3 regions of the Pseudoalteromonas sp. M8 genome follow, and region 3 is predicted to be linked to each of the others. Evidence: predicted binding sites of a transcription regulator. Region 3 holds the regulator's gene; each other region holds the start of a gene.
What was found. Region 3 encodes MetJ, which represses methionine synthesis genes. Its sites were predicted from a motif close to TAGACGTCTAGACGTCTA; they were not measured.
Positions count from the first base shown of each region.

Region 1: metE (5-methyltetrahydropteroyltriglutamate--homocysteine S-methyltransferase) is a predicted target of MetJ. The motif match lies at 6,327-6,344, and genes of this name have one in related genera.
Region 2: metA (homoserine O-succinyltransferase) is a predicted target of MetJ. The motif match lies at 6,904-6,921, and genes of this name have one in related genera.

Region 1 is NZ_CP047240.1:3,060,052-3,071,237, forward strand. Features, by position in the region: gene GSF13_RS18590 (H-NS histone family protein) at 1-54, opposite strand, end outside; gene pyrC (dihydroorotase) at 222-1,259, opposite strand; gene GSF13_RS18600 (EAL domain-containing protein) at 1,444-3,804, shown strand; gene metE (5-methyltetrahydropteroyltriglutamate--homocysteine S-methyltransferase) at 3,851-6,127, opposite strand; gene GSF13_RS18610 (LysR substrate-binding domain-containing protein) at 6,417-7,304, shown strand; gene GSF13_RS18615 (ElyC/SanA/YdcF family protein) at 7,405-8,169, shown strand; gene GSF13_RS18620 (hypothetical protein) at 8,315-8,686, shown strand; gene GSF13_RS18625 (PepSY-associated TM helix domain-containing protein) at 8,979-10,079, opposite strand; gene GSF13_RS24825 (hypothetical protein) at 10,434-10,631, shown strand; gene GSF13_RS18630 (TonB-dependent siderophore receptor) at 10,625-11,186, shown strand, end outside.
Region 2 is NZ_CP047240.1:1,412,102-1,423,287, reverse strand. Features, by position in the region: gene GSF13_RS11150 (GGDEF domain-containing protein) at 1-1,094, opposite strand, end outside; gene GSF13_RS11145 (hypothetical protein) at 1,094-1,978, opposite strand; gene metH (methionine synthase) at 2,189-4,816, opposite strand; gene GSF13_RS11135 (homocysteine S-methyltransferase family protein) at 4,826-5,905, opposite strand; gene metA (homoserine O-succinyltransferase) at 5,895-6,842, opposite strand; gene GSF13_RS11125 (DMT family transporter) at 7,020-7,910, shown strand; gene GSF13_RS11120 (tetratricopeptide repeat protein) at 8,081-9,697, shown strand; gene GSF13_RS11115 (hypothetical protein) at 9,729-10,202, opposite strand; gene GSF13_RS11110 (hypothetical protein) at 10,571-11,186, shown strand, end outside.
Region 3 is NZ_CP047240.1:3,946,384-3,957,569, forward strand. Features, by position in the region: gene GSF13_RS22580 (type 4a pilus biogenesis protein PilO) at 1-333, opposite strand, end outside; gene GSF13_RS22585 (PilN domain-containing protein) at 350-922, opposite strand; gene GSF13_RS22590 (pilus assembly protein PilM) at 910-1,989, opposite strand; gene GSF13_RS22595 (PBP1A family penicillin-binding protein) at 2,119-4,575, shown strand; partial or broken gene metL (bifunctional aspartate kinase/homoserine dehydrogenase II) at 4,651-6,998, opposite strand; gene metB (cystathionine gamma-synthase) at 7,003-8,223, opposite strand; gene metJ (met regulon transcriptional regulator MetJ) at 8,568-8,888, shown strand; gene GSF13_RS22615 (malic enzyme-like NAD(P)-binding protein) at 8,969-10,210, opposite strand; gene rpmE (50S ribosomal protein L31) at 10,983-11,186, opposite strand, start outside.

The sequences.
Region 1 (11,186 bases), 890 kb from region 3:
TTTTTCTAAATCACCGTAGCTTGCATTTTTAATAAAAGACTTGATCTCACGCATTGATACTCTCTCAATTAAGCTTAGTTTTAATATTTATATTGAATACTATATTAAAATTAATAAAAAACAAATTGTATTCTGTGAATTTTAATTTTGTTACGAAAAAAGCGCCATAATAGCGCTTTCTAGTTAGGATTAAGAAGATTTAATTACATTTTGTTTAAATCTCATTCAACTTTCCAGTCAATAGTTGTACCCGCTTTAATAGGAACAACAGATCCTTCACCTAATTTGTATGCATCAGGCACTTGCCAAGGAGACTTGGTCAGCGTAATGGTATCTGTATTGCGTGGTAAGTCATAAAAGTCCGGACCAAAGTGACTCGCAAAGCCTTCTAATTTATCAAGCTCTCCCGCGTCTTCAAATGCTTCGGCGTATAGCTCTATTGCGGCATGTGCAGTGTATGCACCGGCACAGCCACATGCGGCTTCTTTTTTATCTTTCGCATGAGGGGCTGAATCAGTGCCCAAAAAGAATTTCTTACTTCCGCTTGTCGCCGCTTCAATTAGCGCTTGTTGATGTGTATTACGCTTTAAGATAGGTAAGCAATAATAGTGAGGGCGAATACCACCAGCCAACATATGATTGCGGTTATAAAGCAAGTGATGAGCAGTGATAGTTGCTGCAACGTTGTCAGGTGCTTGATTGACAAAATCAACGGCATCTTTTGTTGTGATATGTTCGAGTACGATTTTTAGCGCTGGAAAGTTATCAACGACTTTAGATAGCTTCGTCTCAAGGAATACTTTTTCTCTATCAAAAATATCAATAGATGAGTCCGTCACTTCACCGTGCACAAGCAGCAACATGCCAACTTCTTGCATCGCTTCAAGTGCTGGATACACGTTTTCAATATCCGTTACCCCCGACGCTGAGTTTGTCGTCGCACCGGCTGGATACAACTTAGCAGCAACGATATGACCGGTTGCTTTCGCTTTTTTTATTTCTTCAGGAGTAGTGTTATCCGTAAGGTACAACACCATTAGAGGCTGAAAGTTACCTTGAGGATTAGCGGCCATTATGCGGTCACGATAAGCCAAAGCAGTCTCTGTGCAAGTTGCTGGTGGGACCAGATTTGGCATGATAATCGCGCGGCCCATATAGCGACTAATATCTCTTACCGTATCGACCAATACATCACCATCACGTAGGTGCACATGCCAATCATCTGGTCGTGTAATCGTTAGCGTTTGTTTGCTCGTCATTGCTCTCTTCCACTGCTGAATTTGCCCGATCATAGGCTGCACATGGGTGTTAGTAAAGTTTTTCAGGCCAACCGCAGATTATTTCACTTTGTGAGTTTACTTTAGCGCGTTTTCATTTTTCACAATATTGGTAAATATGTACAATTTAAGTTAACTTAGTAGCATCTTTTCATGAGAAATATGTATGCTATCTGAGAACCAAAAATTAGAATCAAAAACTGAGCAGCTTAGCATCATTAACCAGTTTTCTTCGTCGCTGCTGCATCTAACCAAACTTGACGAATTATTTGAATACGTTACGACACAGGTTGTCAACCGACTGGGGTTTGTCGATTGTGTTATCTATCTCGCTGATCCTTACCAAGAATATCTAGAAGTCGCTGCAAGTATGGGCGTTTCCCATGCTAATGGTGATTATCGTGTTGAACAAACCAAGATAAAGATTGGTTTAGGTATTACTGGTCAAGTAGCAACGACTAGAGCGCCCTTTATTTCTGGAAACGTCGCCGCTCACCCTATGTACATTGCTGACTTACGACCCGCCATGTCAGAGCTTTGTGTACCACTTGAGTATGACGGTCATTTAATCGGTGTGATTGACTGTGAGCATCCAGAGGCCGATTATTTTACCTCCGCGCATTTACAGATATTATCGACGGTCGCACATCTGCTCAGTGCCAAAATCCATCAGTTACGTACCTTAGAAAACCTCCAAACCACGATTGCCCAGTTACACCAAGCACAGAATTTAGAAAAGTCCCTGCTTAAAATTGCAAACATCACTTACCGCTTTGAGAACCTTGAAGCTTTTTATGATGACTTATATAAAATCATTGCCTCTCAGCTTTGCGCCGAGAACTTCTTTATCGGCCTTTATGATACTCAACAGGATATTTTAGAAATCGATTATTTGATTGAGGGAGGCGAAAAATGTAATGCACATCAAAAAGTATCAAAAGATCAGATTAAGCATACTGCATCCTACTATATACTGAAGAACCAACGATCACTGCTGTGTGATAACAATCAATTTAGAATGCACATTACGCGGGGTGATTTTAAAATGGTGGGCCGCTCGCCGCGCTCTTGGTTAGGCGTACCATTTTTGGTTAATGATCAATATCAGGGCGTGATTGTACTGCAAAGCTACAATAACGACCAAGCTTTCGTGAATCATGATTTATCTATTTTGACTTATATAAGTCGCCAAGTCAGCATGGCCATAGACCGGCAGCTTTCACGACAAGCGTTAGAGCATAGAGCCTTACATGACGACTTAACAGGTCTTGCCAATCGCTATTTATTGTTAGAGCGGATCAAGCATGCCATTTTGAGGCTTGCACGAATCGAGTCCTCTAATTTGCACTGCCTAATTTATCTGGATTTAGACAGATTTAAGAGCATTAATGACTCACTTGGCCACGATGTTGGTGACCATTTCTTGATTGCTATTGTCGAGATGATAAATGGCTGTATTCGCAAAACCGATACATTCGCGCGGCTCGGGGGTGATGAGTTTGCAATTTTTATGGAAAATGTCCAAGACAGGCAACAAGTCACTCTGCTACTTGATAGGATCACCACAGCAATAACCAAGCCCCTTCATATAGATGGTCATGTTCTGCAAGCGTCTGGCAGTATTGGCGTTGCCTTCACTGATAACGAGTCCGATAGCGCAATTAATTTACTGCAGCAAGCAGATGCCGCCATGTACGAAGCAAAATCTTCGGGTCGGGGTCAGGTCTGCTATTTTAATAATGCCATGCGCAAGCGCCTAAAACAGCAAGCCGATATTGAAAATGATCTGCAACATGGCATAAAAAACAATGAATTTGCGCTGTACTATCAGCCGATATTTTCTCTCACGACTGGCGCTATTGTGAGCTTTGAAGCCCTTGTCCGTTGGTTTCACCCCAAAAATGGTCTCGTCTCTCCAGATGCTTTTATTCCAATTGCAGAGCAAACCGGACAGATCATTGAACTTGACTTACATTTGTTGGAATTAGCAGCCAAACAACTCAAACGTTGGAAAGCGCAAAAGCTGCCGAAAACTCGCGTTACGGTAAATGTTTCATCGCGACATTTCGCAAGCTTAGAGTTCGTAGATACAATTCAGCAACTTTATCATCATTATGAGCTTACACCTGGCTCTTTATGTTTGGAAATCACAGAATCTGGATTAATAGCAAACTTAGCTCTTGCAACCAAAATTATTCAAGGATTAGAATCCCTTGGAGTGAAGCTTTATCTTGACGACTTTGGCACCGGTTACTCTGCTTTAGGTTATTTGCACCAGCTCCCCATTCATGTGCTTAAAATTGATAAGAGCTTTATTGACCAACTAACTGAAAGAGAAAACCCCCTAGTTGATGCGATTTTGAAGCTTGCACAATCACTTAACCTGACCGTTGTCGCCGAAGGTATCGAGCTCGAAACCCAGTGGCAGCTATTAAAGCAAAAAGGCTGTCAATTTGGTCAAGGTTATATTGTTTCTAAACCACTCGCCGCAGATCAAGCGATGGCATTTTTACTGAGTAGAAACTAGCAAATACCCATTGTTTATAAACAATGGGTATTTAGACTGGTTTAGTTTAACTTCTACCTAATTCGCTTCTAAGCTCCTTGGTTGCTGCCACCATATTCTCAAGTGCAGCCCGGGTTTCTGGCCATGCTCGGGTTTTTAGCCCGCAATCTGGATTCACCCATAATCTTTCTACTGGGATTTTCTTCGCTGCTTTGTGAATTAAGTCTTTTATCCAAGCCACCTCAGGGACGTTTGGCGTGTGAATATCATAAACACCAGGCCCGATGTCATTGGGGTAGTCAAAATCTTCAAAGGCGTCGAGTAAGGTCATATTTGAACGTGACGTTTCAATTGTGATCACGTCCGCATCCATATCCGCTATGGCGGCGATAATATCGTTAAACTCCGAATAACACATATGCGTATGGATCTGTGTTTCGTCATTCACACCACTTGCAGATACCCTAAACGCATATGCCGCCCACGCTAAGTAAGTTTTCCACTGACTGGCTTTGAGTGGCATCCCCTCTCTAAAAGCAGGTTCATCGATTTGGATCACCTTAATCCCTGCATTTTGCAAATCTACCACTTCATCTCTCAGTGCTAATGCGATTTGATTCGCGATGCTCGGCTTGTCTAAGTCATCTCTGACAAACGACCAAAATAAAATAGTCACCGGCCCTGTTAGCATGCCCTTCATCGGTTTTTTGGTTAAGCTCTGTGCATAACTCGTCCACTTCACTGTCATTGGTGCTGCACGCGAGACATCTCCCCAGATCACAGGGGGTTTAACACAGCGCGACCCATAACTTTGCACCCAACCAAACTGAGTAAAGGCAAAACCTTCGAGTAATTCACCAAAATACTCAACCATATCATTGCGCTCTGCTTCGCCATGTACAAGCACATCTAAGTTAAGCGCTTCTTGTTCTTCAACGGCATAACGGATCTCCGCTTCCATCTGGCTTTGATAAGCATCAGTACTCAACGTACCCGCTTTATAATCACGTCGCGCCTTACGAATAGCTTGGGTTTGTGGGAAAGAGCCTATCGTTGTGGTTGGCAATAAGGGTAAATTTAGCGATTGTGCTTGCTTTTTAATTCTGGTTGCGAATTCACTCGTGCGTTGACCGTCTTTTGTTGTAAGCGCTGAAACACGCTGCTGCACCTCATTATTATTCACTCGAGTAGAAGTCAAACGCGCTTTTACAGGCTTAGAATATTCGACCAACTGGGTAATATCACGCTGCTCCAATGCATTTTTCAATAATGCCAGCTCTTGCCCTTTTTGTTTGGCAAATGCGAGCCAAGACTTTAACTCACTATCAAGCTTTTGCTCTTGCTCTAAGTCCACTGGCGTATGTAATAATGAGCACGAAGGAGCGAGCCAGAGATTATCACCGCGACGTTCATGAACCAGAGCAAGTTGCTGATATACACCTTCGAGATCCGAGCGCCAAATGTTACGACCATTCACAATCCCGAGAGACAGTACGCTATCTTGCCCAACTACTTCCTCTAACGCAGCCAAGTCGTAGTTTGCCGTTACGCAGTCAAAATGCACGCCTTCTACGGGGTAAGATTGAATATCTTCAACATGCGCTTGTACGGAGTCAAAATAACTGGCCAACAACACTTTTACTCCTTGGCCACTCAACGCATCAAAACTCCGGCGCAGCGCGTTACGATAAGCATCGTCGATTTCCAGTGCTAAAATAGGTTCATCAATTTGTACCCACTCAACACCTTGAGCTGCAAGCTTGGCAAGTACCTGCTGATATACAGCCAATAACTTATCTAATAAAACTAATTTATCAAACTCTTGGCCAACACATTTAGCTAAGTAGAGATAGGTTACCGGGCCGACCAAGACGGGTTTTGCTCGGTAGCCAAGTAATTGTGCTTCCTCTACTTGAATGAATAACTCAGTCCAAGTCAGAGCAAACTCCTGTGTTTGAGTTAGCTCAGGGACGATGTAATGATAATTGGTGTTGAACCATTTTGTCATTTCACTTGCTGCACACGCACAGCCGCTAGGTGCTCGACCCCTGCCAATCCGAAACAAAGTATCGAGATTTACAGACTCATCATTTTTGTGACGACTAGGGATCGCGCCGACAAGTAATGAAATATTCAACACGTGGTCATACCAAGCGAAATCGCCAACTGGGATAAGGTCAACACCAGCATCAGCTTGCAATGCCCAATTTTCTGCACGAATGCGCTTTCCTTCCGCGATTAAGTCGTCTTGCGTTAAGTCGCCCGACCAATAGCGCTCTACTGCAAATTTAAGTTCACGTTTTTTGCCTACGCGTGGAAAACCCAAATTATGTGTTAATGCCATGATTTTAATTCCGTCTAGATGTATGGATGTCTAAATTTAATTATCATAATCAAAAACAACAATTGATGCTTTTTCAGATTTCATATGAATAAAATTAATTTGTAATTTTTTGCAAAATTTTTACAGAAGTAGTGACAACGCTGTCATTTTTAGTGTTATAGTGGATTTGTGAATTTTTGAACAATTCACCGTAGGTATTTAGACGTCTAGACATTGATAATAACTAAATAGAATCGTAATATTGAGTAATGCTGAGATTTGCTCACTTCAAATATGAGAATTGTTGATAATGATTGATATAAAGCACCTAAAGACTATCTCCACCTTGAAAGAAACTGGTTCTCTTGTGAATACAGCACGAGAGCTATTCCTGACTCAATCCGCTTTATCTCATCAGATCAAAGATCTAGAGAACAAACTCGACTGCCAACTATTCGAGCGCAAGACCCAACCGGTACGCTTTACCCCTCAAGGCATGTTGCTATTAGAGCTCGCCAATGATGTATTGCCTAAAGTTGAAGCAACAAAGTGTCGTTTGAAGGAAAGCCTTAACCAGCCCATCTCACAACTCAGATTAAGCGTGGAATGTCATGCTTGTTTTCACTGGTTGCTGCCAACGATTAAAGAATTCAATACCTTTTGGCCTGACATTAAAGTCGATTACGAACGAGGCTTTAGCTATGATGCGATTCCTGACCTTATTGAAGATGAGCTGGACTTAGTGCTTACTTCGGACATTCGAGAACCAGAACAGCTCGAATACGCGCATCTTTTTGACTTTAAATTAAAGTTAATCGTTGCACCAGATCACGAATTGGCCAAGAAGGCCTATGTCACAGCACTCGACCTAAAAGATGAAACCATCATTTCTTACCCTATTCCTCGCGAGCGTCAGGACATATTTAAGCACTTTATTCAAAATGCACGCTTTGATGGTACGCTAAAAACCGTCGATCAAGGTTTATTAATCTTCCAACTTGTGAGTGCAGGTATGGGGGTTGCGGCCTTACCAGACTGGTTGGTCACACCTTATGAAAGCCAAGGGCTGATTAAATCGATTCCTCTAGGCGCTCTTGGGCTAAATCGTCCAATGTATTTAGCAATGAAGAAAAGCATGAAAGATAACCCTGTTTATCGCCATTTCCTCAATACTTGCCGTAAAACCACGGCAAGATAGTTGACTGGGCTCTTTTTGAGCCCTAACTGTTATACATTTCTACAGCTCCCATCTCATGCTAGCATTGCGTCAGGCTTATCTAAATCTAAGGCATGTTTAAATGTTTGAAGTCAAAAAGGTTATCGGTCAACTTCTGATGCCGTTACCGTTATCTTTGGTTGCACTTATGGGGCTCATGTTTTTTATCGCCAAAACACGCAAAGGGCCGTATATCGCAGTCTGGTTAGTCCTACTAACTACTTGGAGCATATCCACTCCTTATGTCGCGCAACACATTATCGAGTGGGATAAGGGCACGCTCACCACATTCAATCCAAGCAGGCACAAAAACATAGACAGAATTGTTGTGCTTGGTTGTAATTTATACCCCGATGATTCCCTCCCCAGTAATGCTCAACTAGGTAGTTGCGGTTTAGCTCGACTAGTTGAAGGCATTAGACTTGCTAATATCTACCCAAAAGCCCAGCTGTATGTTTCTGGCTATGGCTATGGCAACGCAACAAGCGCAGGACTCATGGCTAAAACTGCACAGAGCTTAGGTATTTCCGCTACCCGTATCAAGCAAAACCCCAATGCCAAAGACACCGCAGACGAAGCGAAAATGCTCGCGCCCGTTTTGGTAGATTATGATGTTGCACTTGTCACGTCAGCTTCGCACATGAAACGCGCAAAAAACCTATTTGAAGCGCAAGGCGTTGAAGTATTCCCTGCCCCGACAGAGTTTTATAATTTTAAGTCACTCCCATTAAGTCGGCAGTTTATCGCAAATGATAAGGCGCTAGATATAGTCACTCGAATTTGGCATGAACAAGTTGGTAGTATGTGGATCACGATACGTCGCATTATCGACCCTGAAGCACTTTAAGCGTCGAAAAAGGCATCAAAACTAGGCTAAAGTTTGATAAATTGGCGCTGAAAAACGTAAAAAATTGAAAATTTGCGCAAATATGGGTATAAATAGAGTTTAATCTTAACCCGCGTATCCGCGTACAACACGACTAGGATCTACGATGAGTAAACTAGATAAAACTGAAGTACTAAGCGCTTTCGAAGCTGCGTACGAAGCTGCACATGGCAAAAAGCCTGAAATCACTGCAAAGCCAGGTTGGTATAGCATCGATGGTGGCAAAAACATGCGTCTTGCTGAGGTAGCTGAATTAACAGAAGAGCTAACTTCAGGGTCAGCTGTAGCAAGTGAGACAACGCAGGCGCCTGCCAAAAAAGCGAAAACGACTAAGAAAGCGCCGAAGGCAGCAGCTGTAAAATCAGCAAGCTTTACTATCGTTACAGAAAACGAAGATGGCTTCAAAGCGGAAGAACAGTGGATTGCTGAACTAGCAGCAAAAGATCACGACTGTCGCTTACCTCGTGGTGTTGTGTAAGCACAGTTTCATGAGTGAAGAAACCTCGCTGCTGCGAGGTTTTTTTTGGTCAGCTGCAATTAATACCGATTCAACCTGAGCGAAGAAGAGCTATTTTTATGACGTAAATTGAGCAGGGCGGTGCTCCAAACCAGGATAATCAAGCAAGTTAGTGACACCCAGCCTAATAAAAAAGTCAACGAAGCAAGCGGCAATTCCGGCCACTTTCCTGCCATACCATAACCCGCAATTGTGCGATGGGCGTAAAAACAAATGCATAAGACCAATCCGAAACTCAACGCTAGTGATACCATTACACCTCGGTACTTATCTTTGCGGCGCAATTTAAACTGCCGCTTGATAAACATGTAAGTACCACTGAGAACCAAAAATGAGAGCACAACCCCAAATATAAACCACAGTATCTTCCCCATATCCCCGCAAAATTGCCAAAATGTAGAGGGTCTGCGGTGTCGGATAATCGCCAATATAGTCCTTGGCTCGATGCTGTTTGGCTATAAACAACTTCCCCCGTGTAAGGGTTGACATAGATCTTGTTTGCCCTATCCCGAACTATCCAATCCTGCGATTGTCCTTCAGCATAAAAATAACCCCCAGAATAGCGAATAGCTTTCACCTCAAGATCGGGTCTCGTCGCTTTTACTATTGCGAATAATTCCACAACAGACAATTGTGGTTTATCCTGTCTCGGCAGTTCTGCCAAGGGATTAACGGCAAAATCCCCAACATCAGTATAAGCTGTTTTACCATCGACCATATCCATTCGTACAAACTCAAATAGATACCAGATACTCGTAAGCGAAATAACAACCGCAAGCCATAAGCCCCACGCCCCACTTATTTTATGCATACTTGCCATTTTGGCACGTGCATCCCCGCTAAACGTAAATACAAATAACTTTTTCCACCAGAGGCGATATACATAATGCGCACTCACGGTCGAAATACACAAAGGAACTGCAAAGATAAGCACAAGATAGTATGAAATGATGCTGTCAAACACGCCGAAAAAATGCATGTGGAAATCGCGAAAAAAGCGCTGAATATTAAAAAAACTACTTTCACCTTGGATAGCTCCTGAAAGTGGATCGACATAAACGTGTTGCCAAGGACTATCAGGCATCCGCATCACGATATCATACGAAAAATAGGTATCAGGACCTGTAAAGGCAATCCCTATTCGGGCGTCAGGATACGCCTTTTGTACCATCTCGTAAGCTGCTGCTAAGCTTATGTTTGATTGCCCGTCTACTGCCCTCACCTGATCGTTGAATAGCCAATCTAGTTCGTGGGCAATACTCGCAAACGCGCCAGTCCAGCATATTATGAACAGCAACACCCCAAACCACACGCCACTCAAACTATGCCAGTTGAACCATTGTTTTGCCGTCATGGACCACCCAATAGCGAAGACATAAAACGACTTCACTTCCTTGCCTTGTATTAATATTCAAACATAGATAAGCCCCTGTGACAGCGCTATCCAACCTAATTGACATCCCACCTAACAATCAGATCCTAACAACTATGAGATTTGGGTAAGCCATTATTTTTGCAATAATTCATTTTTTGCATTACCCCTTATAGTAACAAAAAGAATTATCATTTAGAATTGAAAATAATTTCTGTTTTCAGTTAGAACTATTCAAAAGCTTGGTTCAATCTCAGAAAAATAGCTCCTACATATCATAGGAACTTTCATCTTTATCTCTTGTGACGAAAAAACAATTTAGGAAAGGAAACACCCATGCAAACCAAAGCGCATCAATCTACAGCACTAGCTCTGATGTTATCACTCCTTTATTTTTCTCCAAATGCGGCAGCAAAAGCCGAGCGCGACAATATTGAACGGATCAGTGTTGTAGGCCAGCCAATCAAGCGTAACTCGGGTCCAACAGGACTTGACCTTACCATTAAAGAAACCCCCAGTCTGTTACCGTGTTAAGCCACGACTACATAAAAGACTTCGAACTGAATGACCTTGAGGACATCATGGTACAGGCAACAGGTATCTCAAGATACAAATTTGGCGCGGGTGATAATACTGAGTTTACTTCTCGTGGGTATCTCGTCAATGCATTGGTTAAAGATGGCTTACCGACCTCAATTGCTGGACCACAAGAGAGTCGCTTAGACACTATTGTCTATGACCGAGTAGAGGTTCTTCGGGGCGCTGCGGGGTTAATGGCGGGTGCAGGACAACCATCGGCAACCTTAAATGTCATCACAAAACAACCAGACCGAGGTGGATTTGTTAAAGTTGGTGCCGAGATTGGCTCTTGGAATAAAGTGCGTACACACATAGATGCAACAGGCTCCCTAACGAAAGATGAAGCATTGGCCGGACGAGTTATTCTAGCCTATGAGGAAAAAGATAGCTTTGTCGACAAAGAAAATAGTAATAAGATCGTTGCATACACCCAGTTGCATCATTATTTTTCTGAAGATACCGAAGCCTCTTTTAGTGTTCATTATCAAGACAATGAACTGAAACTATCAC
Region 2 (11,186 bases), 1.9 Mb from region 3:
GTAAATACAAGCAGGACTATCAATAACCAACGCTGCTGGCTTAATCTTGCATTTTCTATCTGTTGCTGATGCGCCATAATCTGCTTTGCCTGCTGGGCATTGTCTCGCTCAAGCTCATTAAGTGCCTGCTTTTGTTGGGCAAGAGAATATTGCGCTTCTAGCTTAAGTAGTTTGTTATTACGCTTTTGCAAATTCAGTGACTGCTCGGTAACGGCATAGCGTTTTAAATAACGATGCGCTTGCTGATAGTCTCCAAGCTGAGCATAGGCTGAGGCCAGTATCCACTGCAACTGAGATTGAAAAAGTAAAAAACGTGTGCCGAGTGTATCTCTCAGCCCAGCCTGAGCTAAATCAATTGAAGTTGCAAAATCGCCACTTTGTAAAGCCACTCTGGCATGCTGCACTGCCGACATAATCCGCATTCTTTGGTTTTGAACCAAATAATCCGCATTGTCTAACTCATCTAGAATTTGCTTGGCTGGTAAATATTCACCGAGCTGTAAATGAGCCCAAGAACGCGTCAGCTTTAACTGCGCAAGCGTCTCCTGCCGAATGCCTGAAATCTCTGGTACGAAAGAGGACTTAAGCGCTAAACGATAAGCGCCCTTATCCATATTCAAGCGCGACTGCCATAAACTGATATCGGCTTTTATCTGGGCATTATCATCAATTTGCTCAGCCAGCAATGAGGCTTTATCTAAATAGCGCTGCGCTAACTCATAGCTCTCTAAGTCAATATCAAGGTGAGCGATGGCGAGATAGGTGTTTGCCTTTAAAAATGTATTGTTATCGGCTTCGGCCAACTGCAACGCTTGTTGGTGCAAGTCCAAACCATCCTCAAACTCACCAAAGTGTTGAACTATACTACCCTCTAACAGTAATGCTTTGATTTGCAACGGCTTATTACCTTGCGCACGCGCTTGCTCTCGAAGTGCTCTGATGTCCGGTAATAAAGACAAGTCATAATCTTGTTCAGCCGACATTTGTAGCGCATTTAAGTTGCGCTGTATTTGTTCTGATGATTCGTAAGCAAAACCACAAAATGTAATTAGCGCACTTACCAATATGCAAAGCGATACCACAGCTGGCTGCATTAGTCTCCTCCCACCAGCATTTCAGCGTTAGCCACCTGCCAATTCGCCACTTTTTTGTTGATAAAACCAGATTCTGTCAACGCCCGTTTGATCACGCCTCGTCGTTTAAGTATTTTTAACCCACGATTGAGTGCCGCAAATATTTGCACGCCTTCAGGATGATTTTTACTGACGACAAAATGCCGAGAGTCTGGCAAGACAACCTTAATATTTTCGATTGGGACATATTCTTTACCTTCAAAATTTAAAGTTAAAGAATCACTCACGCTAAAATTAATCAACATAGTGTCGACGACATCACTTTCTACCATTGCCAACATGGTTTCCCACGGGCCAATAAAGCTCACCATGTGTAAATCTGTATTCATCAAGGCACGCCAATCCACTGCCCATTGCGGGTTAGATACCACATTCAGCTGCCGAAGCTGTGAAAGCGGCGTTTGCTGCAGTGCGACATTACGTTTGGTTACGTAAAGCCCTGCTTCGTAATCTCCTACTTCAACAAGCGGATCTGAGATAAATAATGAGCCGCGATAGTCCACGATATTTTCATGCCAAACACTGCGAGCAAGGATTAAACTTTCCCCAGCGATCAGATCGGAAAACTCTAAAATATTCACCGAAGGTTTTGGATTAAATACAACTTTGCGCGTCTCACCACCAAGAAACAAGGCCTGCTGTAGTAACACCATTTCGATGATTTCAATATGAGAACCTTTGGTGGTTGGAAAAAAAGAATCAACGTCTAAAACGTCACGACCAGCAAGAAAGTGCTCATAACGCTGACTGAAATTTTCACTACTGATAATGTCAACAACCAGCTGATTGCTCCCCCAACAGAGATTGGAAATAAAAAGGAGTGAAAACAGCCACTTCATCTTCATTGTTGAGTAAAGCCTTATTATTAACAGTTATTCAACTCAGTATACTTGAATTTAGCGTGCTCTGTTAACTACTAAACAACATATTCTAATGAATTTGGATTTGAAATTTATCAGCCCGCCAATAAACGTTAAAACTCAAGAAATGAAAGCAATAAAAAGCCCAGCTAAACTTAATCTCAGATTAGGTTTAGCTGGATGCCAATTCAGCTATTATGCGGTTTCATATCCTAAGTTAGGACCAAGCCAACGCTCCGCTTCTTCTAGCGACATCGCTTGACGCGCAGCATAGTCTTCTACTTGATCTCTTTGAATACTGGCAACGGCAAAGTACTTAGAATCTGGATGTGAGAAATACCAACCCGACACCGCTGCTCCCGGCCACATGGCGTATGAGCTAGTCAGCTTCATACCGATACGGTTTTCGACATCTAACAACTGCCAAATTTTTTGTTTCTCGGTGTGTTCAGGGCACGCTGGATACCCTGGCGCAGGACGGATCCCTTGATAGTTTTCACGGATAAGTTCTTCGTTACTTAGCGCTTCATCCGCTGCAAATCCCCAGTACACTTTACGCACTTGCTCATGTAAATATTCAGCAAATGCCTCGGCTAAGCGATCTGCGACCGCTTTAATCATGATCTTGTTGTAGTCATCTTGCTTGGCATCAAATGCATCTGCTAAGTCATCTTCTTCAAGACCACCAGTGACGGCAAATGCACCGAAATAATCAGGTGTGCCTTTAGGTGCAATATAATCCGACAAACAATAGTTAGGGAAATCGGTTTTTTCGGTTTGCTGACGCAGCTGACATGACGTAACCAAGACTTCGCTGCGCGACTCATCGGTATAAATTTCAATATCATCACCCACGCGGTTAGCAGGGAACAATCCAATCACACCCAGTGGCTGTAAAGTGCCCGCTTGTTCTAACTGATCTAACATGGCATTGGCATCATGAAACAGTTTTTGCGCCTCTTCACCAACCACTTCGTCTTGTAGAATACGTGGATATTTACCGGCCAATGACCAGGTCATAAAAAATGGCGTCCAGTCGATATAATCGCGTAGCGTTTTAATGCTCACGTCTTTAAACTCGGTGATCCCCAACTTATTTGGCACCGGTGGCGTGTAGCTTTGCCAATCAAGTTTTACCGCATTATCGCGAGCACGCGCCAAGGTAACCGGTTTTGAACGTGGCTTTTTACGCGCCTGCTGCTCCCGTACTTTGACGTATTCGTCCGCTGTTTTTGCTAAAAACTCTGGCTTTTGGGTTTTACTTAGCAGGCTAGATACCACACCAACCGCACGACTGGCGTTATTGACGTAAATCACACCTTTGTCGTACTGAGGTTCAATTTTAACCGCCGTATGCGCTTTCGATGTGGTTGCACCACCAATGAGTAGAGGAATATCAAAGCCGCGACGCGTCATTTCTTTCGCAACATGCACCATTTCATCAAGGGATGGCGTAATAAGGCCAGACAGACCAATGACATCAGCGTTTTCGTCAATGGCCGTTTGCAGAATTTTCTCTGCTGGCACCATCACACCCAAGTCCACGACTTCGTAGTTGTTACATTGCAGTACCACGCCCACAATGTTTTTGCCAATGTCGTGTACATCGCCCTTAACCGTGGCCATGATCACTTTACCGTTACTAGAGCCTTCTTCTTTTTCAGCCTCAATGTAAGGGTCAAGATAGGCAACCGCGCGCTTCATCACTCGAGCAGATTTCACCACTTGAGGCAGGAACATTTTGCCCGCGCCAAACAAGTCGCCAACCACGTTCATGCCATCCATCAGTGGCCCTTCAATCACTTGAATTGGCTTATCAAACTGTTGGCGACAGGCCTCGGTATCCTCGTCAATAAACTCGGTGATCCCTTTAACTAAGGCGTGCTCCAAGCGTTTTTCAACTGGCCAAGAACGCCACTCTAAATCTTCCTGCTTTTCGGCTTGCGCCATGCCCGAGTATTTAGGCGCGATCTCAACCAACCGTTCGCCAGCACCGGCGTCGGTATTGAGGATCACATCCTCAACGGCATCACGGAGCTCTTTTGGAATATCGTCATACACGGCTAACTGACCGGCATTGACGATCCCCATATCCATGCCTGCTTTAATCGCATGGTAAAGAAACACAGAGTGGATCGCTTCACGCACCGGGTTGTTACCACGGAATGAGAAGGATACGTTAGATACACCCCCTGACACTTTACAGTGTGGCAGGTTTTGCTTAATTCTGCGCGTGCCCTCGATAAATTCTACGGCGTAGTTATCGTGTTCTTCGATACCCGTAGCGACCGCGAAAATATTAGGGTCAAAAATAATGTCTTCAGGTGGAAACCCAAGCTCGTCAACCAAGATTTTGTAAGAGCGCTGACAGATCTCAAACTTTCGTTCTGCGGTTTCCGCTTGACCAACTTCATCAAATGCCATCACCACCACAGCAGCACCAAAGCGCTTGATGATTTTGGCTTGGTGGATAAATGGTGCCTCACCCTCTTTTAAGGAGATTGAGTTTACAATGGCTTTACCTTGAATACATTTCAGACCCGCTTCAATGACTTCCCATTTAGACGAGTCGACCATGATGGGGACTTTAGAAATATCCGGCTCTGACGCTATCAGATTAAGAAACTTCACCATCGCAGCTTTTGAGTCCAACATGGCTTCATCCATGTTGATATCGATCACTTGCGCGCCGCTTTCAACCTGCTCTCTGGCAACATCCAGCGCGGTTTCGTAATCTTCTTCTAAAATTAAGCGCTTAAATTTTGCCGATCCCGTTACATTGGTACGTTCACCGACATTGGTAAATACTGCTGTTTGTGTCATGGTGAATTCCTAATTTAAGTTACAGGCTTCAAGACCTGCCAAACGCATCCGCACTTCGATGTCAGGCAAGCTACGCGGCTGGGTTTGCTCAAGGCCTCTCGCGAAGGCGCGAATATGTTCGGGCGTGGTACCACAGCAGCCGCCAACAATATTGATAAATCCTTCATTACCCCAATCGATAATCTCTTTCGCCATGTCGTCGGCTTCTAGGTCGTATTCACCAAACTCGTTAGGAAGCCCTGCGTTTGGATGCACTGAGGTAAAGGTTTCACAAACCCGTGACAGCTCTTCTACATATTGTCTTAATAAATCTGGGCCTAGCGCGCAGTTGAGGCCAATGGAGATTGGCTTAATATGACGAATGGAGTTATAAAACGCCTCTGTGGTTTGCCCTGAAAGCGTGCGACCGGAAGCGTCGGTGATCGTGCCCGAGATCATAACAGGCAGAGTGAGGCCCGCTTGCTCGAACGCTTCTTCTACACCGTAAGACGCGGCTTTGGCGTTGAGCGTATCAAAAATAGTCTCAATCAAAATAAGGTGAGCACCGCCTTCAATAAGGGCAAGCGTTGATTCGACATAGGCTGCAACCAACTTGTCAAAAGTGATATTGCGAAAACCAGGGTCGTTTACATCAGGAGAAATCGAACAGGTTTTTGACGTTGGGCCAAGTACACCTGCCACATAGCGAGGCTTGCTGGGATCTTTGGCGGTAAATTCATCACATACCGCACGTGCAAGCTTCGCCGATTCAAGATTAATCTCGCGGCTTAGGCTTGCCATGTCATAATCTTCCATCGAGATGGTGGTGGCGTTAAAAGTATTGGTTTCAATGATATCTGCGCCAGCAGCTAGATAATCGCGATGGATCTGTTTGATTATCTCAGGCTGCGTCAAACTTAGCAGATCGTTGTTGCCTTTGATAAGGACATGCCAATCTTTAAAGCGCTCACCACGATAGTCTTGTTCTTCTAATTTGTGCTTTTGGATCATGGTTCCCATTGCACCATCTAAGATCAGAATACGTTGCTGCATTGCTTGCTTAAGCTGCTCTGCTATTTGCTCACCGTTTACGGCTACATTATTCGGCATAATTGTTAGTCCTTACATCTTGGCTAACTAAGTTAATATCATAAGGTGTGGTTTGGTAAACATAGTAGTTTAACCAATTTGAGAATAACAAGAATGCATGGCTTTGCCATGTCTTAGATGGACGTTTGCTGGTGTCATTCTCAGGAAAATAGTTCTCAGGCTGCGGTGCGTTGGCCATTTTTTCACAATCACGATGGTATTCTTTTTGTAGCGTATCGGCGTCGTATTCAGGGTGACCGGTAATATAGACTTGGCTGCCTGAGTGATTTTTAATTAAGTAAGCGCCCACTTTTTCAGAGCCTGCTAATACCACTAGGTCTTTACACGCATTAATCTTATCGACATCGATATGGCCATAGCGTGAGTGTGGCACCAAAAACTCATCATCAAAACCACGAGTGAGCGCCCCGTGGTCAAAGTAACAGTGGTGTTTGAATACGCCGCAAAGTTTGTCATTTTTGAGCGCTCGCTTTAACCCATAATGGTGATACAAGCCAGCATGTGCGGCCCAACAGGAAAACAGGGTTGAAGTAACATGGTGCTCAGCCCAATCAAAAAACGCCTGTAATTCCTGCCAATACACCACATCGTCATATTCAAGATGCGCCAGCGGTGCGCCGGTGACGATCAAAGCATCATAGTTTTGATCTTTCACATCCGAAAAATAGCGATAAAACATATCTAGATGTTGTTCTGAGTTTTCAGAGCTGCGGTGGGTGTCTAGTCGCAACAAATCAACATTCACCTGCAAAGGGGTATTTGCCAGTAATCGGATAAATTGCACCTCAGTCTCCACCTTATTCGGCATCAAGTTTAATATCGCGAGCCGCATTGGGCGGATCTCTTGAGTTGATGCACGACTTTGTGGCATCACGAACACATTTTCATGACGCAATTGGGCAATGGCTGGGAGTTCGTCGGTGACGGTGATTGGCATGCGCTGCTCCAGACTAATCGAATGGCATTATTATGGACAAAAACTAGAAAATTTCAACCTCTAGATGTATGGACGTCTAAACATTAGTGGTAATAATTTGATTCCTTACCTCTCACTGATTATTTCAATTTATGTATACTTGCCACCATATTAATAAACACAAGAAACTTGAGATTTATGATTGGTATTGGCGAAGCAGCAGCGATTGCAGCGGCTGGGGTATGGGCTGGCTCAACCATACTGTACAAACGATTTAGCCATCACCTTAGTCCATTTGAGTTGAACGTCAGCAAAGGCGTCATCGCTTCAGCTTTGATGATCTTGTGTTTGCTCATCGCAGGTGATGCAATGTACCCGACCTTACCCTCGAGCTGGGGCTGGCTGATAGCAAGTGGGGTACTGGGCATAGCGATTGGTGACAGTGCCTACTTTGCCGCACTTAGAAATATAGGTCCCGCTCGCACTTTGGTTATTGAAAGTCTTGCACCTGCCATCGCGGGGATCTTAAACATTGTGCTCCTTGGTGTTTATCTCAGCGCATCCGCTTGGCTCGGCATTGCAGTGACAACCGTTGGTGTGATGCTGGCGATTAAGCCAAGTAGAAGCCAGCCAGTATTAGACAAAAAACATTATCTCTTGGGAGTCTGCTTTGCACTCACGGCTGCCATTTGCCAAGCTGCGGGTATGGTGCTTTCCAAAGGTGCGCTAAATAACGAAAGCATTAGTAGTTTGTGGGCGGCACTTATTCGCTTGGGATCCGGCACCCTATTTGTGGCCTTTATTGTTGTTTGTTTGAAATCACAAAGCCTGTTTAAAGCACTCACACTTAAACAAATCGACGGTAAAAACTGGTTATTCGTTGCAGTGTTTTTTGGCACCTTTATTGGGCTTTGGCTACAGTTAATTTCCGTTAATCATACTGATCCCGCTATCGCACAAACCATCTTTGCAACGGCACCGCTTATGGTGATGACGATTGGACTACTGCGCAGAGAAGCTATTACTAAGTCTATGATGTTTGGAGGCCTAATTGCTTTAGCTGGGGTGTTTTTATTGCTAAAGGGATAGCCAATATCACACTTAATATGTGTGCATATTGGCCTGAATTTGGGGTTAATTTACCACCGAAACAGAGGCAAAATACAAAAAGTAGTCAACCTAAGATTTATTAAAGGCAGACACGACTTTTTGTTACCACTATATTAATATGTAAAAACAATGTATATAGACTAATATTTATGCCTTTGCTTGCTTTGTTTTTCGCATTACTGCTCGTTGTGTTACCGGCGCATGGTTCAGAATGCCCAGGTGCCAATAATGCTAATCTCACAAGCCAGATTTTGTCTTGTAAGCAACATCTTGAAACGCTTGAACCCAACGGTGCTCAAGCTTTTGATGCACATCTTGAGCTTGTTAGCTTGTATCGTCGAGCGGGTGACATAAAGCTCAGCAATCAAATACTGGATGAGTTGATGGCATGGAAGTTAACCACACTCCAACGCTTTCAGGTGTTAAGACAAAGTGGTATTAATCGTTATCGCCAGCGCAATTATATTCAAGCGCTGGAGAGCTTCCACGAAGCGCAAACGCTTGCGGCTAAGTTGCAACAAAACGAACTCCTGGGTAAATCGGCAAACGATTTAGCTAATGCCTATCAGGCACTCGGAGATTTAGACACCGCCCTTACTTTATTTTTAGAAAGCTACCAAATAGCGAAAGCAACAAATGACCTACAGAGACAAGCGATCACGCTTAACAATTTAGGGAATGTATCGAGGGATATTAATCAGTTGGATGATGCCATCCTCTCGTTTCGTCAAGCCCATGCGCTCCACCAGCAAGCTGGCGACCAAACTAAAGCGAATCACACCTTGCTAAGCATCGCGGAAGTCTTCTACAAAAAGCGCGACTACAACAAAGCAACTGAAATAATTGAAGATTTACTTCAACCTTTGACACAAAGTGGCGCCTATACCCAATTGTCTCGAGCCTATTTATTATTGGCCGAAATTGCCATTGCTCAAAATCATATCGCTCAGGCACAACAGCAACTTGCTTCATTTAAACGTACTCGGCAACTAATTCAACACGGTAAAGTGGATCAGCGAGCACTGCTTATTGAAGCCAAACTCAAGCAGCTTGAGGGCGATAACCTAACAGCACAAACGATACTTAAACAGGGGCTTGAAGCACATAATCAGCAAAATAGTCAGCTTACGGAGTTATTTTACATTGCCTTATTGCAGTCCCAACTACAAACACACGCTTATAAAGAAGCGGTAGAGACCGCACAGCGTTATAATGACACGCTTAAAACTAGTCGTGTACAAAGTGAAAACCTTTATCAATTTCGCCTTCAAAGCGCTAACGTCTTGACCGCGCCTAAGCGCCAAACAGAGACAAGCATGTTGTCTCATGTACTCGTCGGGTTTATCACATTTTTAGCAGGTGTTTTGGTTACTTACTGCTTTATTCGCAATACCGCCCGCGCCGATACTCATGGCGTGCACAGTAAACATACGAGCATTGATGAACAGACCGCTAGACAATTAATGGTTGAGGTAATGACACTCACTTTGACGCTTTGGGAGCAAAGTAGTGGCAAAACTCGTGTCGAATTAGCGGAAGAAAGCAAAGTGTGGAAAGTGAATATCGATGATGGTCGCTTACGAGTGCGCACTCTTGAACGCTATCTTAATATCAAAACGCTGCCCAAAAAGCCGCGTATTCGAAATATTGTTACCACGGCACAATATGTACTCACTCAATGCCAAGACGCTAATTTCGATACTGCGCCCCTTTCTCAAAAAGTTGCACAACTGGAGCAAATCATAGCGTGCTCCAACGCTACTTGATGTATACAACAAAGGGGCTTTTGCCCCTTCTCTAGTTATCCGTCGCGGTCTCACATAAATAGCATGCTAAAGTCACGCCCATACCGGCATCATACTCTTGGTGATGACGATCTCCTTTGAATTCAAAAGGTCCTTCAAAGCGTGGATACACTGTCATATCAGGTTTTAGGCTATTACTAAAGCCTTTCATATTATGATGTAGAGATTGACACATTTTATTACCCATATCATAAGCAAGTCGCCAATCATCAAACTGGCCACAATCTAGTCGTGGTGTAATACGACCAGGAATACTCTGCTTAGGACTGGTACAAACGTTACTTCCTTCACTATGTAAATATTTAAAGGTGCCAGCAGTTAATGTCATTTTACCTAGCAAAATCGTTTGCCGCTTTGGACATTTCGCCCCATCAGCAACTTCGAGCTGCGCTATCATTTCTGGGCTATGGGCTTGTACAAAGCTCACAATCAAAGTTGCTCCCAATACTACTATTACTCGTCTCATAACTGTCTCCTTATTGGTTATGACACCGTTACTCGATTGCGAATGTACTCACGCTGAGACTCCAATAACGGCGATAGCAAAATCCTGCCTCAAGCGAATATTGATTGCAGCAAAAGTTACGGGGCAATTGGGTAAATTCGGGTAAAAATATAAGCAGACCTTTGATATTTAAGTTTTTATTTACCACAGCTTGATATCAAAACTTACCTAACCCAATGCGTCCGTTTAATATCAAAGGTTTTACCCAAGTTGACCCTAACTGGCCCTACAACCTCCTATTCAATCGCTGAAAAAGTTTCCAACATCACAAGGCAAGTTAACAATGCATGAGGCATGTTGACTCAGCACAACGATGAAGGAATAGAAAAATGAAACAGAGAAATTTCACCCCAAAGTTAGTCAGCCTAGTTACCAGCACGTTGTTACTGGGTAGTATTTCGCTACAAGCCGCAGAAGAATATGGAGAAATGGCCCCCTCTCAAGTAAGCCCAGAAGCGTGGCAAGCCATTTCAAACTGGTCTCAAGACCGTGTTTCCTTGCTTGAATATATCTCCGACAACGACGAAGAATATGAATTAGACCGCTATGTCGATAGCTTGATCCGCGACTATCGAGATGGAGAGATGCTAAGCCAAGCAAAAGCTTTAGATCAAAACGTATTATCAGCATGGGAAAATGCTTTTACCGAGCAAACGCCTGAAGATAACTTTTTCTTTACTCGATATCTTATTCAATTTAAACCGACGGTATTCGAAAAATGGACACAACAGCAAAAAGTGCCAACACTCAGCCAACATTTAGAGCGAAATGCACCGCAGCTTTACAGCACTTGGCATAAGGAATACGCAGCTCCTAAACGTAAAGGGCTCTCGGTACTTGAATACGATAGGACGCTACCGTCAGATATTCTTGCCGAATTAAAAGAATTGCTGACTAAAAAACCCATCTTCGGGCCTAAGTCACAATGCTCATGTCAGATGGTGA
Region 3 (11,186 bases):
AAGTAGTCCAGGCGTTTCGTTGGAGCTTGGCAGTCGTCTCAACAGCTCAGTGAATTGCGCTTCCATATCAATCATTTGCTGTTTATATAGCTCTAGATTGTTTGCTCTTGCGTATTTAATCCGGTAGCTCGTTCTCAGCTCTTGCTCTTTTTTAACCGCTTGGTCGTAGCGGTCAATGGAACTTGAGACCATCAGGTTATAACCCAATACCATCATTAGTAAAACCACCAGAACGGAGCATAAAACTTTTACAGGAAATGGCCAATGACCAATATTATCGAGCTCCAGCTCATTCCAATCTATTTCTTTTAAACTGTTTAAGTCAAAATTCATGCACTGTGCCTCCGCCCTATTTCGCTTTATCGGCTAAGTGGATGTCGTCATGAGACTTAATATAAAAGTGCATCGTAAAATCACTCAGTAATTTTGAACTTTGCTCACCGGCTACTATGCCTTGGATCACCGGCCGCTCTATTAAATATGATGATTCAACTTGTCGTAGCATTTGCGATAAGCGGTTGTTTGATTCACTCCGACCAATGACTTTGATCATATTGTCTTGCCGCTCAAGACTGGTGAGATAAACCCCAGCCGGAACCACTCGCGCTATTTCATCGATAATTTGCGTGCCGAGACTGCGGTTGAGTTGCAACTCCTCAATAAGCCGAATACGGCGCTGTAAATTTTCTTTTTGCTTATTCAGGTCGTTAATCGCAACTATCCGTGAATCTAGTTGAGTGATCTCGCTTTCGAGATAGCGGTTTTTAATTTCTTGCCCGGTTTTTAAGCCGTCATAGAAGCTGCCAAGCATGTACATTAACAACAGACAAGCCGCGATGATCACCGCAATGATAGTCAGAAAGATTTGTTGCGACGCTTGCCTTTGCTGCTCGCGCCAAGGAAGCAAATTTATATGTGGCATGATGAGAAGCTCCTTAATGCCAAGCCTGTCGCTAAGGCGAATTGCGCTTTATGCTTTTGCAGCACATGCCTATCTACTTTTGGTGCAATCTCCATATCAGTAAACGGGTCTGCCACTATTGTGTGGATCCCAAGCTCATCAATGAGCAGTTTATCTAAGCCATCCACTAAAGCCGTTCCACCCGTCAACACGATGTAATCGATATGATCTTTACCACTGGTCGTCATAAACATTTGCACTGCTCGACGAATTTGCTGCAGCATAGAAGTTTGGAAAGGAGCCAAGACTTCAAAGGTATAGTTTGGAGGTAAATCCCCCGTCGTTTTCGCCAGTTCTGCTTCATCGTAGGTTTTGTTGTAATAAGCAACAATGCTGTTGGTATATTGCTCACCACCAAACACTTGGTCACGAGTGTAAATCGTTTTCCCAGATTGAATAACGCTAATCAGCATAAGCACTGCGCCAATATCTATCATTGCTACGATTTTATCAAAGGCATCATTTGGCAGTTCAGGGTAAATGACATCCATGGCTCTACTTAGTGCGTAGTTTTCTACATCAACAACTTTCGCTTTGAAACCCGCTTCTTCCAATGCGCCAACCCGTGCTTGCACGCTTTCGGTACGAGCCGCAGAGAGCAGCACATTCATTTTTGACGGATCGGCTTCGTTTACTCCAATTTTTTCAAAATCTAGACTAACTTCATCTAACGGGTAAGGGATCAGGCTATCTGCTTCTATTGCTATCTGAGACTCGAGTTCAGCATCAGTTAATGACACATCCATAAAGATCACTTTTGTAATCACGGTCTGACCGGATACGGCAACTGCTGCATATTGCGTGAGCTTTGGAATGCGCCGCTTCATTTTAGTTATCGCGTTGCCGATCGCTTCAATGTCTTGAATGGCCCTTTCATTTACTGCTCCTTTCGGAATAGGTTCAATCGCAACGGCTTCTACTCGGTAGCTGGAACTTGTCTTCGACAGCAACACCGCTTTGACACAATGGGAGCCAATATCGATCCCTATCATCAGAGGTGCTTGTTTTTTTAGTAGTTGGCTCAGCATGTGAAGCGCCCGTTTCCTTTTAAGACTGTGTACCATAAAAATTTAGCACACAAAAATATTAATCGTTTTTTAATCAAGATATACTAGCAGTGTCTACCTGTAATTGGGAGTCTAACTAGGGATAATTCCGTGAAATTATTGAAAAGATTTTTACAATTCGTTTTTGTTTGTACCCTTTTAGGCGTGTTGACACTTATCAGTCTTTATTATTATGTCAAATCTGACATACCAAGTGTAGAGGTTTTGAAAGATGTTCAACTACAAACACCCATGCAAGTCTTTACACGAGACGGAAAACTCATCAATCAATTTGGTGAAAAGCGCAGGATCCCTGTACGTTTGCAGGATGTTCCACTCCCCATGCGAAAGGCATTCTTAGCGACAGAAGATAACCGCTTTTACGATCATTTCGGTATTGATCCGATAGGTATCGTCCGCTCCGCTATAGTACTTATCACCACAGGGCAAAAAAAGCAGGGAGCCAGTACGCTCACCATGCAACTTGCCAGAAACTTCTTCTTAACAAGAGAGAAAGCCTATATTCGTAAAGTGAAAGAAATCTTTATTGCGTTGCATATTGAGCAACTATTAACGAAAGATGAAATTTTTGAGCTTTACTTAAACAAAATTGAACTGGGCAATCGCGCCTTTGGTATAGGTGCTGCAGCGCAAGTCTACTACGGTCGCTCACTATCAGAATTAACTTTAGCAGAAATGGCAATGATTGCAGGCCTGCCAAAAGCGCCTTCTGCGTTAAATCCAATTCGTAACCCAGAGCGCGCGCAATTGCGCCGGAATGTTGTGCTCGGACGAATGCTTGCTGAAAAGTATATTACCCGCGCAGAATATAGTGAGGCGACACAAGCTCCTATCACGGCTAAATTCCATGGCGCCGAAATCGAGCTGTATGCACCTTATATTTCTGAAATGGTTCGCGCCTATATGGTTGAGCGTTATGGTACTGATAAAGCTTATAACTCAGGCATGAAAGTTTACACCAGTGTGGAGTCTGACATGCAACAGGCTGCTCAGCATGCATTAGTTGATAATTTACATGCCTACGATATGCGTCACGGCTTTAGAGGCGCAGAAGAAACCTATTGGCATGCTGAAACGGAATCGCCGCTAAGCTATGAAGGCATTATTACTCGCCTTAAAAAGGTCAATGAAATTGGGCCGTTAAAAGCAGCTGTGGTGCTAAGCATTGCAGAGAAAACGGCCGACCTGCTCTTAAAAACCGGTGAGCAAATTACATTGGAATGGTCAGGCTTAAGTTGGGCCAGACAATACATCAGTGAAACGCGTCAAAGCCTACCACCAAAAACAACCGCAGATATCCTCGCGCCGGGCATGCAAGTGTTTGTACGCAAACAAGACGACGGCTGGATGTTAAGTCAATTGCCGCAGGCATCCAGTGCCCTCGTCTCACTCGACCCGCAGGATGGGCGTGTCAAGGCGATTGTGGGTGGCTACAGCTTTGAGCTTAGCCAATACAATCGTGCTACCCAAGCTAAGCGTCAGGTGGGTTCAAACATCAAACCCTTTATTTATTCATCCGCATTAGAAAATGGCTATACCCTAGCCACCATTCTTAATGATGCCCCGATTAATCATTGGGACAGAAGCGTTGGCGTGGCTTGGCGTCCGAAGAATAGCCCTGAAGTGTATAACGGCCCAATCCGTATTCGCCGAGCGCTCGCACAATCGAAAAACGTGGTATCTGTTCGTTTGATCAAAGGCGTTGGCATAAATAAGGCCGCTGATCATTTGCTTAAATTTGGTTTCCAAGACGCTGATATTAATCGCAGTGAGTCATTGGCGCTTGGTAGTGCTGCACTGACTCCTATTGAAATGGCGCGCGGCATGGCCACTTTTGCCAATGGCGGTCACCTCATTGAGCCGTACTTTATCGATAGAATTACCGACTCATTTGGTACCGAGCTGGGTTCGGCAGAGCCGTTATTAGTCTGCGACGAGCAGCAGCTGGAAGAACAACCTGAGCGCTGTGCACCGCAAGTGATTTCGGAGCAAAACGCATTTCTGATTGCCGATGCACTTCACAGTGCTATCTGGGGTGGCGGTAGCTGGAAACACGACACGGGCTGGAGCGGCACAGGCTGGCGTGGTCAATGGTTAAAACGTCGTGACCTTGCTGGAAAAACGGGTACCACCAACGACTCTGTAGATACTTGGTTTACGGGCTTTAACCGTAATGTCCTCACCACAGTTTGGGTTGGCTTTGACGATGCGAGTAAATCCTTGGGTCGTGCGGCCTACAACGCTAACCTTGGTGATAATCAACTTGTTGGCGCAGAAGCCGGGGCAATTTCAGCACAACCTGCTTGGATAGACTTTATGCGTGAGGCACTGAGAGATGAGCCTTTGGCCCCGATAGAGCCGCCTCCTGGGCTTATCTCAACTCGGATTGACTTAAAGACAGGGCTTTTGTCTCGCAAGAACGATTACACATCTCGGTTTGAATATTTCGAGCAAGGTACGGCCCCAACCAAGTACGTATTGGATACGGATAGCAGCACACCGTTTGACGATACCGCGCCGCTACCGACTCACGAAGAGTTATTCTAAAATAGAAATGCCGATACAGATGTATCGGCATTTTTGTCTTATATCAGTTGTATTATATCTATTTTCTTAAAAGAGTTATTTTAGATTTTGCGTCAGCCAGAATAAATCGGAATGTATTCCCGCTGCTGTCACTTCTTTACCTGCCCCGGGCCTTGGATCACCAGTGGATTTTGTTCATACCATTTAGTGTGGATCACAAAAATATTATCACCCGGTGTTAAATTCGCGATTGCCGAGCCGTTTGGTACCTGTGCAATGCCTACTTTTGCAGACACTTTGCCATTGCTTGCAATTTCAAGCGCACCAGTATAACGAAGCGCAGCGTCATTCGCTGTGGCCTTTGCATAGTGTGTCGCATAAAAGTCATCGAGTTGCTGGCGATTTTCTAAAAACGTTTGCCATGAACCCACACTCAAGGACTCTGGCATTAACGCCTCTAATTCAATATCGTCAAGCTCAAGCTCAATGCCTAACTCTCGTGCTAAGATCAAAAGCTTACGCTGCATATCACGGCCAGATAGATCTTCGCGCGGATCGGGCTCGGTAAAACCAAGTTCTTGCGCCCCAAGCACTAACTCAGAAAATGCTTCAGAACCATCATAGCGACTACAAAGCCAAGATAAAGTGCCGGAAAAGACGCCTTCAATTCTCACCACTTCATCACCACTATTTTGCAGATCAGCCAATGCAAAGTTAATGGGAAGACCTGCGCCAACACTGGTATTGTAACGCCATAAAAGGTTACGCTCTTGTAACTGCTGACGCAGCTTTGAGTACCAACCTTGTTGTGCCGTGCCGGCATATTTATTGGCGCTGATCAAATGACAGTCATGTTCAACAAACTGCGGATACAACTCGCTGAAACGCTCGCTCGCAGTAATATCGACCACCACTTTATGCTCGTAATCTAGCTCTTTAATACGAGTGAATAGCTCTGCTTCATTGTATTCGATGGCCTCATTTTGCCATTGCTGTTGCCACAATGCTAAATTCAACCCGCTTGGACAGAACAACATTTGCTTAGAACGCAGTAGGCCAACCAACTTAAGATCAAAGTGCTCACTCAGCTTAGCGACTTGGTTTTTGCATTGTTCGATAAACACTTCACCCACGTTGCCAACACCCGCCACAATCACTGCAAGCTCCCGGCCTTTATTCACCAAACGCTCGTGCAATATAGCAAGTAGATCGCTATCAATTGCTTGATCGGTTAACACTAAGCTGTAATGACGCTCTTGCAGCACAAAACGGGTGACAATCGCATGTTCATCCAATAGCTCCAGTGCCTGCTGATGTAAGCCAGCGACATCCTGACTTGGGGCAACAATAGCAAAGCCTTGTACTTGTGATTCAATAATATTGGCCCGCGAATCCAGCGCTTTGATCACAGCATGGCTAAACTCAGATGGCACCAGTAAGTGTGCCTCTCCACCTTTAACAAAATGATGAATGCTATGCTGGATAAGCTGGCTTAGCTGTTTTACTTCACCACTTTTTAGCTGCTCAACGCGTAACAGGTCAAGTTGTCCAAAAGTGGTAATAAAGCGCTTCTCTTTGCTATAGCCTGCCTTTACTATCTCAGTGCCAAGCGCATCAGCGTCAAAGCTGCTACGAACTTGTAGTTTTATATCGGTATCTTTAAGTGGAGACAGCGTTTTTGCATGTAATACCGGATTACCTAATCGTGCGAGTAATTCAGCTTGGCCACGACATACCTTAGTGTATTTTATGGCATTAGCGACTTTACGTGGATCAGTACTGAATACACCTGTTGTATCCGTCCAAATTGATACTTGAGCCGCATCAAGATAACTTGCCAACAAAGTCGCGCTATAGTCACTGCCATTTCGGCCTAAAGTCACCGTTTCACCTTGTGCATTTGCGGCAATAAAACCGGTAACGATATAGATAGCGTGATCATCAATTGCGCGATAGCACGCTTCTTTGTTATGGGCGTGTAGTAACACCCCCTCTTGTTGTACAAATAACGTACGAGCGTCGATAGCTTTGGCTTCGATACCTTGAGAACTTAGGTAGTTTGCTAATATACGAGCCGACCATAGCTCTCCATGTGCAAGTAAACTCGCGTAGTGAAGATGCTGTTCTTCTCGTCCTAAAGCGATTGCTTGCAGCTCATTGACAAGCTGTTTGAGTAACACACTGTGTTGTTCACCTACAAACAGGGCATCAATTAATTCACGTTGATGATTTTCAACTTGTAATAAAACATCGTTGAATGCGCGAACATCTTGCTGCTCAAAGCTTTGCCATAACTTCACTAGGGTATTCGTTGTTTTTCCTGCAGCAGAAACCACAACACTGTCACCTAGTTGACATTGCTCTAACACTATCTTGGCAACCGCCTGATAACGCTCTGGCGAGCTTAAACTCGAACCACCAAACTTATGTACTACTTTTGCCATTTACTCACCACAACGCTACTGTATGTGCAGGCGTTAATTTGAATGACTTAGCATCATCACTCGCCTGACTTTCATCAATACATGCAAATCCCGCTTCCAGATCTGCAATGAGATCCTGTGCATCTTCAATGCCTACAGAAATACGAATCAACGTGTCGCCCACTCCCGCTTCTAAACGTGCTTGCGGATCCATACCCGCGTGTGTCATCGTCGCTGGATGACAAATAAGACTCTCAACCCCACCTAAAGATTCTGCCAATGAAAAGTGCGTTAGAGACGTTAAAAACTTCGCAGATGTTTGCAGATCGCCTTTGATATCAAAGCTCACCATGCCACCAAAGCCGAGCTGTTGTTTTTTCGCAAGTTCGTGTTGAGGATGCGACTCAAGGCCAGGGTAATAAACTTGGCTAACATACGGCGACTTTTCTAAATATTCTGCAATAAGCTGAGCATTTTCTTGATGTTGGCGTAAACGCACATTTAAGGTGCGCAGTCCACGTAGGGTAAGGTAACTATCAAAAGGTGCACCGGTAATACCGATATTATTCGCCCACCAAGCTAACTCATCACCCAATTCCAGAGTACGCGCGATCACCGCGCCCCCCACTACATCAGAATGACCATTGATATATTTAGTGGTTGAATGCACGACGACATCCACGCCAAAGGCAATGGGGTTTTGTAATGCAGGAGACAAGAAGGTGTTGTCAGCGGCGACCAAAGCCCCCACAGCGTGTGCTGCATTTACGACAGCTTCTATATCCGTTAACCGCAAAATTGGGTTACTTGGTGTTTCAATCCAAACTAATTTAGGTTTGATCTGCTGCAGCTGCGCAAGACTTTCAGGTTGCGTGAGATCCAAGACTGTTAATTTGAGCAATCCACGCTTTGCAAGCGATGTAAACAAGCGATAGCTACCACCATAGCAGTCATGTGGAATAACCAGCGTATCGTCATGGTTAAGCAGTTGAGTTACTAGGTGAACGGCAGCCATGCCAGTGGCGGTAATAATACCACGAGCACCACCTTCAAGTTCGGTAAGTGCCTGTGCAAGCACATCACGATTAAAGTTACCGCTGCGGCCATAATCGTAGTCGCGTTTGGTATCAAAATCGGCAAAAGAATAGGTGGTAGAAAGGTAAAGCGGTGGCACTACTGCCCCATGCGCTTTATCAGCTTCTATACCGTGACGCACTGCTACCGTCGATTTATTAACTTGACTCATAAGGTCACCTAGATAGTTGGATGTTTAGACGTCTAAAAGGTTAGAGCAACAGAAACCAGAAGTCAAAACATTTATACTGCTAAATGGCTAAATAACTAGTATTTGACTATCTTTTTTAAACCGATAAAATTTCGCCACTCTAGGCGTTGCTAATACGACTGAGTTATTGAAAACTATGGCAGAGATTCTTCTATCTCGCTATGGCGGATTAGTTTATTCATCTATTTGAGTTTGGGATTTATCTTTAATTCGTAAGGTTATCCCTATATTCATGCGGTTGGTGAATAATGTAGACCAGAACCCAGTCATATTGGCATTGATGTAACTGAGGCAAGTACACAATTATGGCAAAATGGAACGGTGAGTATATTCACCCATATGCAGAACACGGTAAGAAAGCAGAGCAAGTAAAAAAGATCACGGTGAGCATACCTCTGAATGTACTCAAAGTGCTAACTGATGAGCGTACACGTCGCCAAGTGAATAACTTACGTCATGCCACGAACAGTGAGCTTTTATGTGAGGCGTTTCTACATGCCTTCACAGGTCAGCCACTGCCGAGCGATGAAGACTTGAGAAAAGATAATCCAGAGCGTATTCCTTTAGAGGTAAGACAAATAATGGAAGAGCGCGGTTTGGAGATCCCAGAAATAAACGAAGAGTGATAACTGCTCTTTCGCTCTGGAAATACAGACACAAAAAAAGCCTCAATCGAGGCTTTTTCATTTGAATAATACCAATGGTATTATTCCATATATCCAGCTGGCATATCGATTTGTGCCACGCCTGATTCAATTGCAGCTACCGCTACCGCTTTTGCGATACGAGGTAACAAACGTGGATCCATTGGTTTTGGAATAATATACTCAGGACCAAACTCTAGACTATCTACGTCAGCCGCTTTTAACACTTCAGCAGGTACAGGCTCTTTCGCAATCGTTCTAATTGCTTCAACCGCTGCAATCTTCATCTCGTCATTGATAGCGGTTGCGCGTACATCAAGCGCACCACGGAAGATAAACGGGAAACACAACACGTTATTTACTTGGTTTGGATAATCCGAGCGGCCTGTCGCCATGATCAAATCATTACGTGCACCGTGTGCAACTTCAGGGCTGATCTCAGGGTCTGGGTTAGAACAAGCGAATACCACTGGCTTGTCAGCCATTAGCTTTAGATCCTCAGCAGAAAGTAAGTCTGGGCCAGAAACACCAACAAATACGTCCGCATCTGCAATCACGTCTTGTAACGTACGCTTATCCGTGTTGTTTGCAAACAGCTCTTTGTATTCATTTAGGTCATCACGACGAGTATGGATCACGCCTTTTCTGTCCAGCATATAGATGTGCTCACGTTGAGCACCGCATTTGATCAGTAATTCCATACAAGCAATAGCGGCTGCACCCGCGCCAAGACACACAATAATCGCATCATGAATATCTTTACCTTGGATTTCCAACGCATTCAGCATACCCGCAGCGGTTACAATTGCAGTGCCGTGCTGATCATCATGGAATACAGGAACGTCACAACGTTCAATTAGCGCGCGCTCAATTTCAAAACACTCTGGCGCTTTAATATCTTCAAGGTTAATACCACCAAATGTGTCTGCGATATTTGCCACAGTATTGATGAAGTCTTCAGTGGTGTTGTGCTTAACTTCGATATCGATTGAATCAAGGCCCGCAAAACGCTTAAATAATAGTGCCTTACCTTCCATAACAGGCTTTGACGCCAAAGGACCTAAGTTACCCAAGCCAAGAATTGCCGTACCATTACTGATCACCGCAACCATATTTCCTTTACCCGTGTAACGGTATGCATTCGCCGGATCAGCCGCGATTTCACGTACTGGCTCTGCAACACCTGGGCTGTATGCAAGTGCTAAGTCTTTTACGGTCTCGGCAGGTTTAGTGAGTTCAACACTGATTTTACCTGGAACGGGCTTCTCGTGATAATCTAGAGCTTGTTGACGAAAGTCTGTCATGGCGCGATATTTTCCTACGAAGTTAATGTGAGAGTGTGGTAAACGTTCGCATTCTGAATGTTGGCAACCTAGCTAGCTGGTTACAGCAACACACAGTGCGATTAACTATATGAGCGACGACATTCAACCACTCAACAAGCGTATGTGCTTTGCTGTCGCGGTATGTCAATAGGACATATAGTTAATCGACCGTATTCACACAATACCGAGTTTTGCTCATTATTCAAGTAAAATCAGGTCTATCCACTAGCATGGTATTTTCTATACTTTTCCGAGAAGATAAGCTCAATTTTAAGAAATATTTCACAAATAAAATGACTAAAACTTAAAAAACAAGACGCTAAAATCAGCACAGAATGTATAAGATTAGCACAAATGTATACCAACTATAAAAACAATAAGAAAATTGCAACTTAACTAACTTTAACGTCAAGATACCGACATTTAATCGCAATATACTGACTTTAGTTTATATTAAGTGCTCATACCTGATACTATTTACTATATGAGCTTTGATTATTTTCACAACTTAAGCTCGTAAATGTTGAATATTTATCTGCTAAATAGAGTTTTTACTCTACCCAAGAGATCAGTAAAGTTTTGCTGCCAAACTGGCAAGTTTTTTATTTTAGAAGAATAAAAGACACAATAAGACGGGATGACTGACGGTCTATCTGCTGATGCAGAATAGGATGTATAAATCGAGAAGGTATTTTCAAACAGGCACAAAAAAAGCACCCTAAAGGTGCTTTTTTCGACTAGACCAACAAGATTACTTCTTGCTGCTAAGTGCACCGAAACGCTTGTTAAAGCGATCTACACGGCCACCTGTGTCAAGGATCTTCTGCTTACCAGTGTAGAACGGGTGACATGCAGAACATACGTCTAGGTGAATATCTTTACATAGCGTTGAACGAGTTTCGAACTTGTTACCGCAAGAGCACGATGCAGTGATCGTCTCGTAATTAGGGTGAAT